Regions from separate parts of the Bradyrhizobium sp. MI1.3 genome, predicted to be linked through region 1. Evidence: riboswitches for the same ligand, from Rfam matches in the RefSeq annotation. Region 1 holds a riboswitch; the other holds the start of a gene.
The links. Region 1 has a riboswitch for cobalamin ahead of AC0L3A_RS00865 (TonB-dependent receptor). Riboswitches for the same ligand answer to the same signal wherever they lie in the genome.

Region 1 (7,870 bases):
CTGACATCAGGGTCGTTCCCGGCATCACCTCGATCCAGGCGCTGTGCGCGGCGCATGCGCTGCCGCTCAACGATATCGGCGAGCCATTTCTGGTCACGACCGGCCGTCGCTTGCGCGATGGCGGCTGGCCGCAAGGTGTCGATACAGTGGTGGTGATGCTCGACGGCGGCACGGCGTTCCAGTCGCTTGATCCGGAAGGCCTGCACATCTGGTGGGGCGCCTATCTCGGCATGGCCGATCAGATCGTCATGTCCGGCGCGCTGGCCGAGATCGGCCCGCGTATCGTCGCGGTGCGGCAAGAGGCGCGCGAACGGCACGGCTGGATCATGGACAGTTACATCCTCAAGCGCAGGCCGTGAGGCAAGCGAGGCAGCATGCTCCCCGAATGGGTCACCCAACAATGCCCTGATATCTCGGCTGTCCATCGCGACGCGGCGGTGGCGCGACAGGCGCAACTGACGAAACCGACCGGCGCGCTCGGCCGGCTCGAGCAGCTCGCGATTGAGCTTGCGGGCCTGCAAGCAACCGAGCAACCGCGCGCGGCCCGGGTTCCGATCATCATCTTCGCCGGCGATCACGGCATCGTCGCGCAGGGCGTCTCGGCCTATCCGCAAGAAGTGACCATCGCGATGCTGGCGAATTTCGCCTCCGGCGGTGCCGCGATCTCGGTGCTGGCGCGTGAGCTGGGCTCCAGCCTGGAGGTCGTCGACGCCGGCACGCTGGCGCAGGAGGAGATGGCTGGAATCGTGACCGACAAGCCGCGCAGCGGCACGCGCGATTTCAGCGTCGAAGCTGCGCTCACCTCCACAGAGCTGGCATTCGCCTTCGAATCCGGCCGACGTGCGGTGACGCGCGCGCAGGCCGGGCAGCCCGATCTTCTGATCTTCGGCGAGATGGGCATCGGCAACACCACGACATCGGCGGCGATCGCGGCCGCCTTGCTCGGCGTGAGCGCGGAAGAGATCGCGGGCAGCGGCACCGGCATCGACGCGGCCGGCCGTGTGCACAAGGCGCGGGTGATCGACGCCGCGATCGCACGTCATGGCATTACGGGCGCGTCGCCCGAAAAGATCCTGTGCGCCGTCGGCGGCCTCGAGATTGCGGCCATCTGCGGTGCCATTATCGCGGCTGCACAGGGCCGCATCCCCGTGTTGATCGACGGCTTCATCGTATCGGTCGCGGCACTTGCGGCGGCGCGGCTCAATCCCTCGTGCCTGCCGTTCCTGCTGGCATCGCATCAGTCCGCCGAGCAGGGACATCGGCTGGTGCTTCGCGCGCTGAATGTGCAGCCGCTGATCAGCCTCGATCTCAGGCTCGGCGAAGGATCGGGGGCGGCCATCGCGCTGCCGCTGGTGCGGTCGGCCTGTGCGCTCCACAACGGGATGGCGACCTTTGCGCAGGCCAATGTGCCTGATCGTCCGGCCTGATCAAATCGTCCGCTGATTGACCGAGACGACGCGCCAGCCGGTCGCGAGCCGGTCGATCCGGGTCAGCGACAGCGGATCGATCACAAAGCGCAGGGCCGCTTGTGGCGTCAGATCCAGCGCGATGCACAGCGCCGCGCGGATCGTGCCGGAATGCACGACGAGCGTTGCGGCCCCGGTGCTGATCTTTGACAGACCCAGCCGGACGCGCGCGACCTGATCCTCAAAGCTTTCGCCGCCCGGCGGCCGTCCGCGCGCCGGATCGCTCCAGAACCGTGCATAGGCCTCGCCACCAGTCGCGGCGAGCTCGTCATGCCGACGACCGGTCCAGTCGCCAAAATTCTGCTCGCTGAATTCGTCCAGCTGCAGCGGCTCAAGCCCCAGCGCGCGGGCCGTTTCGACCGTGCGACGCGACGGGCTCGCATAGCTCGCGGCGTCCCGCGGCAAGCGCTGCCGCAGTGCCTCCAGCTGCGCGCGATCACCGAGATCGGCCGGGGCGTCGGCTGCATGGATCGTCCCGGCGACCCCATCGACGGGCGCGTGCCGTATCACCCAGAGGAAGGTCTCGCCCTCCATGCTTATCTCCAAGGAAGTTGGTCGTTGTGGCAATAACGCCGCAACTGGCACATTGACTCTGTCTTGATCGTAATCCTAGATGCTCGCGACGGTTTCCCCGAGAGGGGATGAAAAGGGAATGCGGTGCGGGGACATTGTCCCCAATGCCGTGGCTGCCCCCGCAACTGTAAGCGGCGAATCTTGCGTCACGAGCCACTGGGTATCTCGGTCCCGGGAAGGCGACGCAAGGTAGTGACCCGCGAGCCAGGAGACCTGCCGTCAGCCGTGGTCACACGCGAAGATGTCGGTCGGGGAGTACAGACATTCGGCTTCATCGGAAGGCTGACAAGCCGGAAGATGGGACCTTGGTTCGCTGTGACGTGCCACTGACGTCATACCGAGGTCCACAACCGTGTCTCCTGTTCGTATCGTACGACCGCGCGCGTTCCTGCTCGCATCCGCCGCGCTGACATCCCTTGCCGTGCTTGATCCCCCCGCAGCGCTGGCGCAGCAGGCCCGCGAACCTCTGCCGCCGGTCGAGGTAACACCCGCCCAATCTCGCAAGCAGGCGAAGCCGGCCGGCCGGGAAGCGCAGGGCCCACGCCGCGCAGCTGCGCGCCGGCCGGCGGCTGCATCTGTAGCGCCCAAGCCCGTCGTGCCGACCGCGGCAGCACAGACGCCGCTCAACACCAATGCAGTCGCCGAAAGCGCCTCTCGCCTCGGCCTGACCGTGCGCGAAACGCCCGCGACCGTGGAGGTGATCTCGGCCGCAACCATGCGCGAGCAGGGCTACCGCACCGTGTCCGACGTCGCGCAGGGAGCGGTTGGCGTCACAGCCGGCGACAATCCGGCCGAGCCCTCGGCTTTCTCGATGCGCGGTTTCACCAACAGCCAAATCAACACGCTCTACAACGGCATCAAGATCGGTCCGCAGAACATGACCTCGCGGATCACCGACACGGCCAATCTGGAAGCTGTCGAATTCCTGAAGGGTCCGGCGTCACTGATGTCGGGCGAGGGCGCCGCCGGCGGCGCGATCAACTTCGTCACCAAGCAGCCGCACACCGGTCCGATCCGGAACGAGGCGGATTTCTCCTGGGATTCGCTGAACTCGTTCCGCGCGCATTACGGCTCGGGCGGCAGCACCAATGTGCAGGGGCTGGACTACCGTTTCGACGTCAGCCGTTCCTCGCTCAACGGCTTTGCCGACGACACCAACACGAAGACGCTCGATGTGTCGGGCCAGCTCAACTATCGCATCTCCGATAGCCTCAAGGTCTGGGGCGCGATCGAGTACCGCGAGGATCGCTCGAAAGCCTATTGGGGCGCGCCGCTGGTGCCGATTGCCTTCAGCGGCTCGCATGCGACGACGGGGATCGTGTCCGGCAATTACATCTCGAACTACAACAAAACCAATCTCGGTGCGGTCACGATCGATGACCGCACCTTCAACACCAACTACAACGTCCTCGACAACAGGAACGTCGCGCAGGAGGTCTGGTTGCGCGGCGGTTTCGAGCTGAAGCTCGCGCCAGACCTGACGCTGAAGAGTCAGGCCTATGGCTATGGTGCAGAGCGCACGTGGTTCAACAATGAGGTCGAGGCGTTCAATTCCGGTACCAACATGGTGGATCGCGAGCGTTTCTACGTCGCGCACAGCCAACGCTTGGTCGGCAACATCACCGACTTGATCTGGGATGCGAATATCGCCGGCTTTGACAACCGTCTGGTCACGACGTTGTCCTCAAGCTACCTTGATTTCGTGAGGCCGGGCGCCGCAAATTTCCCCGGCGATTCCGTTCCGCTGGTCGATCCGCCTCGCGGGTACTACGGCCTGCTCACTATTCAGCAGCAGACTGCGCGCATCGATAATGAGGCGCTGTCATTCGAGGACCGGCTGAAGCTCACGCGCAGCTTCGCGCTGGTTGGCGGCCTGCGCGTCGAGCATATCGGGCTCGACCGTAATTCGACCGACAAGTTCGGTCTGGAGAAGGCGAACTTCCCGTTCTCGCAATCCTGGGTCCCGACGACGGGGCGCATCGGTTACACGTGGGAAGCGGTTCCGGGCCTGACCTTCTTCAGCCAATATGCGACCGGCGCCGACATCGCGGCCAACAACATCTTCCTGCTCAATCCGACCGATCCGCTCAACCTGACCACCGCGCGCACCTACGAGACTGGTGTCAAGCACCTGTTCTGGGACAACCGGGCGGAATGGTCGTTCTCGGCCTACGACATCCTGCGCAAGAACGTCTATGCCGCGGCAGGCGGCATGCAGCTCAACCTGGCCGGACGGCAGGAGTCGAAGGGCGTCGAGCTGGCCGCCTCGGTGCGTCCGATCGAGCCTCTGCGTCTCTGGGGCAACATCGCCTATGTCGATGCGCGCTACGCCGACTACAATTTTGTCGGCGGCTCGTTCTCCGGCAACACGCCGCCGAACGTGCCACGCGTCGTCGCCAATGCCGGCGCGTCATACCGGTTCTTCACGCCCTGGGCGGTCGAGTTCGGTATCACCGGCCGCCATGTCGGCGACCGCTACAACACCGATGCCAACACCGTGACGCTGAAAGCCTACACTGTTGCGGACGTCTACGCCTTCGTCGACATCCCCAAGACCGTGTTCAACGCGGTCGACCAGGCCCGCCTGACCTTCCGGGTGCGCAACATCGCCGACAAGCGTTACGCGATCTGGGGCGATCCGTTCTATCCCGACCAGATCCTGCTGGGCGCGCCGCGCACCTATGAACTCTCGGCCGCGTTCAAATGGTAGGACGCTGATCGATGATGCGCGCGATCGTCCTGCTGCATCGATGGCTCGGGATCGCGTTCTGCCTGCTGTTCGCGATGTGGTTCGCGACGGGAATCGTGATGCACTTCGTTCCATTTCCGTCCCTGACGGAAGCGGAACGCTTTGCCGGGCTCGTGCCGCTGGATCGCGCTGAGACGGGGCTTGCGGTCGCCGACGTGGTTGCCGCGAGCGGCATTGCGGATGCGACCCGCGTTCGCCTGATCCAGCGCAGTGACGGACCGGTCTATGTCGTCTCGGGGCCGTCGCGCGCGGACGCAGTGCGTGCCTCCGACGGGGGCGGCGCGTCGGTCGCGTCTTCCGAGGTCGCGCTGGCCATCGCGCGAGATCACGCTCGCAGCCGGGGGCTGGATGCCGCGCGGCCCGCGATCGTTGCGCGCGCGGACTACGATCAATGGAGCGTGCCGAACGGCTTTGACCGCCATCGGCCCCTGTTTCGGGTTGCCCTGGGCGACGCCGCCGGAACGGAGCTCTATGTCTCCTCGCTCACCGGCGAAATCGTTCTGGATACGACGCGCAGCGAGCGCGGATGGAATCTCGCCGGAAGTGTGCTGCACTGGATCTATCCGACAGTTCTGCGAAGCAACTGGTCGCTGTGGGATCGCGTGGTCTGGACCTTGTCGCTGCTGGCCCTGATCGCAGCTTTGCTTGGCGCTGTGCTCGGGCTTGCGCGGATCAAACCTCAAAGCGGTCTGATCGGGTCGCCCTATCGTGGCTGGCATGCGCTGCATCATCTCATCGGCCTCGCGGCGATGGTCTTCGTGCTGAGCTGGATTTTCAGTGGCTGGCTCTCCATGGATCACGGACGGCTGTTCTCGCGTGGGCAATTGACCTCGGCTGAATCCAGCGTGATGAACGCCCCACCGAACTGGACGGCGGCCCGTTCGCTCGATCGCCAGCCCGTATCGCCGTCGGTCCACGAGATCGAATGGTTTGCCTTCAACGGCACTCTCTATCGGCGGGATCGCACGGATCTTGCCGCGCAGACCTTGATCAAGGCAGGGGATGCGCCGCGCGACGGACCAACGGGATCTCTGGATGTCCACGAGGTCCAGGGGCTGACCGCGCGCCTCGCAGCCGGCTGCGGCGTACCGTCCGTACTTGCCGACAACGACAACTATCCCGCGCAGTCCACCGTCCCTGGCGCCCCGGTCTACCGCTCCTCCTGCGGCGACCTCTGGTTCGACATCGACGGCGCCGACGGCAATTTGGTGCAAAGGCTGGATTCGTCGCGGCGGGCTTATCGCTGGTTCTACGGCGCGCTGCACACGTTGGACTTTCCGGTCCTGGTCGCGCATCCGTTGCTGCGCGACGGCTTGGTCGTCGGGCTCTGCGCCCTCGGCTTTCTGTTCTCCATCACGGGCATCGTCATCGGCTCGCGTCGCCTGGTCGCGAGGCGTTGAGTGGGCAAAACGACCGCTTACTGATCGTACAATAAAGAGAGGCTGAGCCGACTGCCATGCATAGCTCATAAGCAATCGTATGGTCCGTAGCGCCGATCGATCGCCTGCAAATTAGACAGTGCGTCCGCGGCGCGTGGATTGCAGTGCAGCGGATGTGCCGTTTCGTCCGGGAAAACTCGTGGTGCGCTGCACTTAGCGCGCGTGGAACGATCCACACCGATGTGCACTCCCTGCGGGCAGCGCTGCACTAAAATGTGCCTCGGCGGGCAGCGCCGGTTGCGTGCTGGTCCTGTGCGTTGCGACAACGCTGGCCCTATCCGAAGCCCATCGCTCTGTCGCACGCTCGCAAGCAGTGGCATGACAGGGGATGACGATGAGCGCTCTCGGTTTGCGATTGAACCTCGCGAAGGACGGGAAGCACCCGGCGTCCGGTTCGAACGTCGTCCGCAGCTGACCCACGCATGAACACTGACGAAAATCACTGGGAGGTCGGCACCGATATCGGTGGCACCTTCACCGACATCATCGCGATCCGGCACTCCCCCGCGGGGGCGCGGATCGCGAAAGTGCCGTCGCGACCTCAAGCTCCGGTTCAGGCGATGCTGGAGGCAATCGAGGCGGTGGGCCTGCGCAAGAGCGAGGTCAAGCGCTTCGTCCACGGCACCACGCGCGTAACCAATGCCATCGTCGAAGGACGTTTGCCGAAAGTGGCGCTGGTGGCGACCGAAGGCTTTTCCGACGTGCTGGAGATCGCGCGCTATCGCCGCCGCGATCTCTATCGTCTCGACATTCCGCCAAAATCGCCGCCGCTGGTGCCGCCCGAACGATGTTTTGGCCTCGCCGAGCGCCTCGACCACGAGGGCCGGGTGCTGAAGGCGTTGGATGAAGCGGAGATCGAGCGCCTGGTGGCCTGGCTGAAGGGGACCGGCGTGCAGAGCGTCGCGGTCGCACTGCTTCACGCCTATGCCAATCCCGTCCACGAGAAAATGCTCGGCGAGCGGCTCAAGGGCGTCGTTGCCCACGTCTCGCTGTCGCACGAGGTCAATCCCGAGGCGCGCGAATACGAGCGGACCTCGGCGACCGTGTTCAACGCGGCCGCCATGCCGATCGCGGTGGAGTATCTCAGCGAACTGGAACTGCGACTGCCGATCGGTCCCGGCCTGCAGGTGTTTCATTCGGCCGGCGCCATGGTCCCGATCTCCGCCGTGAAGCGGCGGCCGCTGGTGATGGCGATGTCGGGCCCGGCGGCCGGCGTCTCCGCATCCGTCAGCATCGCGCGCCAGCTCGGCACATCGCGGATGCTGACGTTCGACATGGGCGGCACCACGACCGACGTGTGCCTGATCGTCGACGGCCAGGCCGAGATGACAGACGGCCGCATGCTCGGCGACAAGCCGCTGCGCCAGCCGATGCTTGCGGTTCACTCGATCGGCGCGGGCGGCGGCTCGATCGTGCGCAATGGTCCCGGCGGCCTGACCGTCGGACCGGAAAGCGCCGGCTCAGAGCCTGGACCGGCTTGCTACGGCCGCGGCGGTACCGAGCCGACCATCACCGACGCCAACGCCGTGCTCGGCTATCTCAATCCCGAAACCAGGCTTGGCGATCGGATCGGAATCAATATCAAGGCAGCCAGTGACGTCATCGCGCCGATCGCGCGCGCTTTGGGGCTGAGCCTGACCGAA
Region 2 (7,870 bases), on a different contig from region 1:
AAGCGAACGGTGTGCCGCCATATCGTCGATCTAGCCAAAGCGTACAATGTGCGCACCGTCGCCGAAGGTGTGGAGAGCCAGGCTGACCTAATCGCTGTGGCCGAACTCGGCTTCGACCTTGCGCAGGGCCATCTGTTCGGAAAAGCCATGCCACTGAAGCAATTTGCACAGTCATCTTTCAACCCTGCTCCAGCTCGTCAAAAATAGTGTGCGAGTGGCTGAGTGCGGCCAAGCGACGCTCACGAGCACCGCCATGCCTACTCGGCACCAGGCATGAGGCTGAGTGCAATTCGGTCTGCAAGGCCAGTGTCGCTCGTCCCGCCGCCACTTCATTTCCCTCCGAAGCTTGTTATACCACAAGCCCGTTTTGGCATGCCTCCAGCGAGTCCTCCGCGCAGCTAGCGTTGCAGCCATGAGCGAGGCTTGCACAAACCTCCAGTCGGGGTGTGTGACCGGAGGTTTGCCGAGATCCAACGTAGACCTGCGTCCGTTGGCGGTTTTTTGTCGCCGCCGGTTGAGGAAGCGTCAGCCTCGCTTGCCCCCGCGCTGCGTGCCAAACAAACCGACGGACGCTTCCAGCGTCAAGTCGCGACTGACTCTCGCAAGAGGGCCCGAGGGCTCGTAGCCTGAAATTGAAGCGACCTGTTGCTGTCGCAGATGCAACATGGTCTCAGATCCGGGACAGCCGAATTGAGCAAATTGCCCAACATTGAGCGCGTCTGCGTTTGGCACGGCATTTGAAAGGGATCGCCCATGGCATCGCTCGCCTAAGGAGTCGGAAGGCATGGCTTACAAGATCGTCGCTTCGCAATGCACCGTTTGTGGCGCATGTGAGTTCGAGTGTCCCAACGCGGCGATCAGTCTGAAGCGCGACATTTACGTTATCGATGTCAAAAAATGTACGGAGTGCGAGGGCCATTGCGACACGCCGCAATGCGCGGTGGTCTGTCCGGTCCCTGACACCTGTGTCCCGTCCAAGACAGGATAGGCAGCCCGCGACCAAAAGGCCTCATCGCTCGATTTCGCGAACGAAGTTGTAGATGTGGGACCTTGAGGAGACCACGACCGCATGGGGCGCATCGAGGTCGATTAAGATCGTTATGAGCTTAAGACGCTGAGCGACTTCGAGGAACCGCTCAAAGGGCTCTGTCGGAGGACACCGTCGAATTTGTCACGAACAAGGACAAGGCCCTCGATGCTCAGTGGCCGCGTTAAGGCCTATCGTCGCTGGCGGCGAGTCGAGGCGAGGCAGACCGGCGTCGAGCGGCAACGGACGCATCGAAGCCGGGCGCAAAAGTCGCTCAGCACGTGAACACCTAGTGCACCGAGAAGATCATCTTGGCCAACCTCACGGAGGCGGACGACCTCGTGCCTGGTCGCGGGCCCGCCGAACGCCAAGGAGCCGACCTGATCATCCGTGCGGTCCTGGAGCAATCCGGCTTTCGAAATTTCTAGGGAGCCTCGTGGGCTGTGACCAAACGGAGCCGGCCGAGGATGATCGCACGTTCCTGACGCGCAGGTTCGAAAAGCTGCTGACGGAAAAGGTCGCCTCCTCGCGATCACACAGATACCGAAAGCGGCCCGGGTTCGTTCCGGTGGTGGAGCTCAACCGTTACGCGAGCAAGGAGCGAATGCATTCACAAGCGGAGCCTCCACAGATCCGGGCGTATTCACCAGGCCGCGAGCAAGACCGTCGTACCCGCCTAGTGCGCTCGTAATCGCTTGGCAATACCGCAGCGAGAATCGGTAGGTTGACGCATCGATCCTCGTGCGCATAATTCAAGCCGTCGCGGTCTCCGGATTTCGTTTGATCCGGAGCTAAGAGGGAAGCCGGTGCAATGCCGGCGCTGCCCCCGCAACTGTAAGCGGCGAGCCGCTGTCCAACGAAGTCACTGAAGCCATGCGGCTTCGGGAAGGCCGGACAGCAGCGACGACCCGTGAGCCAGGAGACCTGCCTCGACAAGATATCGTCCACGGGCGGGGCGTCCCGGTGTGCGCCAAGCAGTTGTCGCTCACGCGATGTTCGCTGTCTGCGTCCGCCATGGCCTTTGCCCCAACATGGGGTCTAAGCTATGTCAATCCTTTCGCTTCCCGTTGCCACACTGGGGACGTCACGCATCGGCCCACGACGCGAACTCAAATTCGCACTCGAGAGCTACTGGGCGGGAAAATCCAGCGAAGCCGAGCTCCTCGAGGCGGGGAGTGGACTTCGTGCCGCTAATTGGGCACGCCAGAAATCCCGCGGTGCGACCGTCATTCCTTCGAATGACTTCTCGCTCTACGACCATGTGCTCGATACCAGCCTAATGGTCGGCGCCATTCCCGACGTTTACGGCTGGAACGAAGGTCCTGTGTCGCTCAAAACCTACTTCACCATGGCGCGTGGCGCTCAAGACGGTGGTCACGCTCAGCATGGGCCCGGCGTAGCCGCACAGGAGATGACGAAGTGGTTCGATACGAACTACCACTACATGGTGCCGGAATTTCACCAGGATCAGATCTTTAAGCATGCCTCTCGGAAGCCGATTGAGGAATATGAGGAGGCAAGAAGCCTCGGTTATCAGACGCGGCCCGTCCTAGTGGGCCCAGTCACTTTCCTGAAGCTCGGCAAAAGCGTAAATCCCGCATTCAATCCGCTGTCGCTGCTTGATCGACTCCTCCCCGTCTATGTCGATGTTCTCCGCGAACTAGCCTCGCGCGGCGCTGAATGGGTTCAGCTCGACGAGCCATGCCTAGTGATGGACGCCGACGAAGCATCTCGGGCCGCTGTCCGCCGGGCCTATGCTCATTTCGCTAAGGCCGTGCCGGCCCTTAAAATCATGCTGGCCACATACTTCGGGGGTGTCGGCGACAATCTTGAAACAGTCTTGGCCTTGCCCGTTGCCGGGGTTCATGTCGACCTGGTTCGTGCACCTGACCAGTTGGACGCGATTGTCGCCAGAGCAGGTAGAGATCTCGTGGTCTCGCTCGGTGTCGTTGATGGTCGCAACGTGTGGCGCTCTAATCTGCCGGCGCTACTCGACCAACTTGCTCCTATGGTCAAAAAACTGGGCAGGGACCGTGTTCAGATTGCCCCCTCCTGCTCGCTGCTTCATGTTCCGACCGACATTGAACTAGAGATCGATCTCGATCCCAATCTGAAGACGTGGTTGGCGTTCTCAGTGCAGAAGATCAAGGAACTTTCGATATTGGGCAAAGCGCTGGCTGGCCATGCTGCCGACGTGGCCGATGAACTCACGCTCTCAGAGGATGCATCCGTCACCCGCGAAACATCGCCGAAGATCCACAGTGCGAACGTCGCCGGACGAATGGCCGCGATCGACGATAGCATGCGTCGCCGTCGCAGTGCGTTCACCCAGCGCGCCGACGTCCAGCGCGTCGCCTTCGCATTGCCGATGTTTCCAACCACAACCATCGGATCCTTCCCGCAAACGGCGGACGTCCGCAATGCGCGTGCAGCTCATGCGCGGGGAGCGCTGAATGACACGCAGTACGAGCAGCTTCTGAAAGCGGAGACAGCCCATACCGTGCATTGGCAGGAAGATATCGGCCTGGACGTGCTCGTACACGGTGAGTTCGAGCGCAATGACATGGTTCAATACTTTGGCGAGCAGCTGTTGGGTTTCGCATTCACCAAGCACGGCTGGGTTCAGTCTTATGGCTCGCGGTGCGTTCGCCCTCCTATCCTGTTTGGAGATGTCTCCCGCCCGAAGCCCATGACCGTTAAATGGTGGCGACATGCGCAGTCTCTGACCAAAAAACCCGTCAAGGCTATGCTGACCGGACCGGTGACGATCCTGAACTGGTCGTTTGTCCGTGACGACATCCCGCGGAGCGAGACATGCCGACAGATCGCTCTCGCGATCCGAGACGAGGTCATCGACCTTGAGGCGGCTGGAGCGACCATGATCCAGATCGACGAGGCTGCGTTGCGGGAGGGATTGCCGCTGCGCAAATCGCAGTGGAAGGACTATCTCGATTGGGCAGTGGACAGTTTCCGCGTTTGCTCCTCCGCTGTCGCTGACGGAACTCAGATCCATACGCACATGTGCTATTCCGAGTTCAACGAAATCATCGATGCGATCGCAGCAATGGATGCCGACGTCATTTCAATCGAGGCGTCGCGCTCCAAAATGGAATTGCTCGACGCTTTCAAGAGCTACAAATATCCTAATGAAATCGGGCCAGGCGTCTATGACATTCATTCACCGCGCATTCCCGCAGCAGCCGAGATCAAGCAGCTGATTGTGTTGGCGCGGCAGCGGGTTTCCGATCGGCAGCTCTGGATCAATCCCGACTGCGGACTGAAAACTCGAAGATGGGAGGAGGTGCGTCCCGCGCTCGTCAATATGGTGGCCGCCGCACGTGAGTTGCGGGCCGAGGCATGATCGTACGGAGCGTGTCGCCAACGTATCTGTGAATAAGATGAACGCGCTTTGGGAGCTCGCGTATCCTTGCGAGCTTCCAAAGTTTCCAGCGCCTGCGAATGCCGGTTTGCCCCGGCGGAGGCGATCGCATACAGCGGCGACAAGCTCGAACCGGCGGACGACCGCATGCCGGCCATACCGATTAGGTGACATATTCCAAGTCACTTACGCTCGACGCGAACCACGGTCCTATCGCTTCATTTATCCATCGCGTGGATGCGTCCCATCAAAACAATCTATTTTACCGCCCTTGCGGAATTTCATACCTAATTTGCGCCTTCGCGCGGTCTTCGGGAAGATTTGCTGGTATTCGGCGGTGCCAAAATACTGGCGCGTGACGGCAAACTGACGGTTGAGTTTCAGGGCTCGGCAGTCAAACCGCCTGCGCGATGGATCCCAGCTCCATCAAGGCGCTGCCCGTGCCAACCGGACAGCTGGCAAGTGGTGAGCAAGTCCTGAAGTTTACGACAGCAGCGAAAGGCAAGCGGCTCGCTAAGTTGTGCAGAGCGATATCCGCTTCTCCTTGTTTGACGGCGAATGCCCTCGTCGTAAGTCGATCGCCGGTAGTCCTCCCTACCGACGAAAGCTGGAACGATGCGGAAAGCAGCGTCGCTCCCGCGTGACTTTCGCCCGGCCTCGCATTGAGGCCGGGCGGCTTTTTATGTGCCTGCTTATCAGTGACAGCAGGGGATCATTCATTTTGGCGTCATTGCGGGACCCCGGGTTCTTGGAGCGCATCTGTTGCTGTTCGGCAGGGAATGAGGCCGGTGCTGCTAAGGCTATCTGCCTATTGAAGGCTTTGGTGTCGTGTTGTTGCGCGTCGGCAGTATCGGATATTCGATCTTAGGCAGCCGACCGGTCAGCGAATTCAGAAATGAGACAATGTCGTTTTCCTCTCTATCGCTAAGCTTGGTGCCGAGCTGGATTTCACTCATCAGGGCAACAGCTTGCTTCAGGCTCCAAACCTGTCCCGAATGAAAGTAAGGGGCTCGCAACGCGACGTTTCGCAATGGCGCCGCGCGGAAGACATATTCGTCGCCGACCGCCCTGGTGACCGCAAACCGGCCCTTATCGGCGTCCGGAAGCACGCTTGCGTCCGGCTTTTTCATCACGCCGAACGGGAAGTAGGCCTGTCCACCGAGATTGATACCATTGTGGCAAGAGGAACATCCCTTCGCCATAAACAGTGCCAACCCTGACTTCTGCTGATCATCGAGAGCACGTGTATTGCCCTCCAGATACTGGTCGAACGGAGCCGCAGGTGTAATGAGAGTCGCTTCAAAAGCCTCGATCGCCTTCGCAAAATTTTCAAAGGTGACCGGTCTCGCTTCGTTCGGAAACGCGTTGTTGAACAAGACGACGTAGCTGGGCATTGAGTTCAAGATACCGAGCACATGATCCGGAGTCGCATTCATTTCGGCACTCGCCTGCACCGGGCCGGTGGCTTGCGCCTTCAGGTCCGCGGCGCGTCCGTCCCAGAATTGCGCCGCATTGAACACTGCGTTGTAGACGGTTGGCGCCCGACGTAGGCCGACCTTCCAGCCGTGACCAACGGAGGTCGGACCGGCATCGACTCCGCCGGTGCCGAGATTATGGCACGTATTGCAGCTAATGATCCCGCTCGCTGATAGCCGCGGATCGAAGAACAGCATTTTGCCAAGCTCGACCTTTCCATGCGTCACCGGATTGTCTTTTACCGCAGGAATGACCGAGGGGATTGGATGGAAGGTCTGCTTGGCGTTTCTCATCAGATCATCGTCGGCGTTAGCTCCTGATGACATCAGCAGCCCAATAGCTAAAATCGATGCTTCAGCGACAAGCCGAAGCTCCGGGATTGACATGTTCATACACCGCCTCATTAGTTCTGATTGGGAAACAGTCGAAAGCGATGCCACGCGTTCCTCGACGGTCCGGCGCAGTATGCAGCGGATCATCTGAAGCGAGGCTGCAAAAATGTGCGACTTTGCAGCTCGCCGCCGGCGTTCACGCACGGGCTTGAGGGGCTTACGTGATTCGCGAGTTGGCTTTGAGCTTAGATCGCGGCCTTTCTGTTGGTCGATCAGCCTAGCGCCTCAACGTTCGGCGTGATGGTCGATCTGACAACAACAAGTGTGCCGCAAGCAGTAAGCTGTCCGGTGGCCGCATCGGTGCTCCATCGAGCGATTGGGTGGCCAATACGCTCCCGCAAAGTTGATGTATCCGTCTTACACCAATGGCCGCGCTCAGCGCTCACGGTGTCATTGGACAATTAGCAACTGCGATGCCAGTTGCGTCCGAGATGCAAGTTGCTGATTTAGTTGTAGAACGGGTCCGGACGAACAAACAAAGTCTGATGTCTTGGTTTGATCACTACATTCAGTGTCACAGATGCCACAAGCGCCAGGCCCGGCTAGAGGTGATCGTAGATACTTTTGTGGTGAGGTTCGCTTGCTAGCTTGCCGGCCGCACGCGGGAACGGCGGTAACAAGACCTACGCAGCTGGGCGAGACACTGAGAGGCGCCCGGCGGTGCGCATCGTTCACGATTTCGCCGAGCCCGGCCGACTGAAGCCTCTCCGACTTATATCCGGGCCGCTCTGGCGCGCCGCCGCCGCGAAGCCCGGCTCGTTCGTGAAGGACGAGCCTCCGAGACCGAACATGGCTTGATTCAATTCCACCTGAGGTTCGCTGGCATGGCATTGCCGTGCTCAAGTCTGAAAGGCGCGGCTGCCCAGAGTTTGACGGTGCGACCGTCCGATTGATCGCTACTCCAATTCGACAGGTGACCAGCCTGACCCCGGGTGTTGGTTGGATTACCAAGTCGGCCCACTCACGGGCTGCTGCTCGCTTTTGAAATCCTGCGCGCTGGGGCAAAATAAGCTGAACTTCTGCAGGAGCAACCGCTACTTCGTGCTCTTGCGTTGAATGATGCCGATACAAGAGGACACGCTGGGAGGAGATCGTGACATCAGTCCGCAGATGGCCCAAGTCCTGAGATTTATCGGCGTGTTAGCGAGGAAGAACGTGATTGAGCACTTGTCCATGGCTGGTTCAAGTTGGATACGGTATCCGTGATGACGTCGATTGACGAGCGCTTGAATGAGATCAGATCCGTACGGAATGACATTTGGCGTTGTCGCAGAAGGCTTCAAAGCGAGCTAGATGATCTCCAGCGTAAGATGCTCGAAGAGCGTCTGCTTGAGCGGCAGTCTGCCTTTGAACGGCTCGTCTCGGCCACGTTTCCTTTTACGTTGAGATTGTGAAGCAAAATTTCGGGACCTGTGCCGCGGGAGCATTCCGCGTTAAATAGCGTCCGCTCACAGAGCGCCTGCGCCTGGGTCAGGAATGTAGCGCTCCGGCGCCGCGGGCCGTCGCGCCTCTCATGGCCGCCGCCGACCTGAAAAGCTCGGCCCATAGCCTTGGTTCACCGACGTGCTGCCCGCTGCGCATCGATAATGAAATCGG

Region 2: another riboswitch for cobalamin. It lies ahead of metE (5-methyltetrahydropteroyltriglutamate--homocysteine S-methyltransferase); the one in region 1 lies ahead of AC0L3A_RS00865 (TonB-dependent receptor).

Annotation. Positions count from the first base shown of each region.
Region 1 is NZ_JBVVPQ010000001.1:192,387-200,256, reverse strand. It holds gene cobF (precorrin-6A synthase (deacetylating)) at 1-359, shown strand, start outside; gene cobT (nicotinate-nucleotide--dimethylbenzimidazole phosphoribosyltransferase) at 375-1,427, shown strand; gene AC0L3A_RS00870 (histidine phosphatase family protein) at 1,428-2,000, opposite strand; cobalamin riboswitch at 2,073-2,274, shown strand; gene AC0L3A_RS00865 (TonB-dependent receptor) at 2,392-4,749, shown strand; gene AC0L3A_RS00860 (PepSY domain-containing protein) at 4,761-6,188, shown strand; gene AC0L3A_RS00855 (hydantoinase/oxoprolinase family protein) at 6,650-7,870, shown strand, end outside.
Region 2 is NZ_JBVVPQ010000050.1:9,769-17,638, forward strand. It holds gene AC0L3A_RS28635 (EAL domain-containing response regulator) at 1-207, shown strand, start outside; gene AC0L3A_RS28640 (4Fe-4S binding protein) at 785-988, shown strand; cobalamin riboswitch at 1,774-1,973, shown strand; gene metE (5-methyltetrahydropteroyltriglutamate--homocysteine S-methyltransferase) at 2,073-4,388, shown strand; gene AC0L3A_RS28650 (cytochrome-c peroxidase) at 5,207-6,274, opposite strand.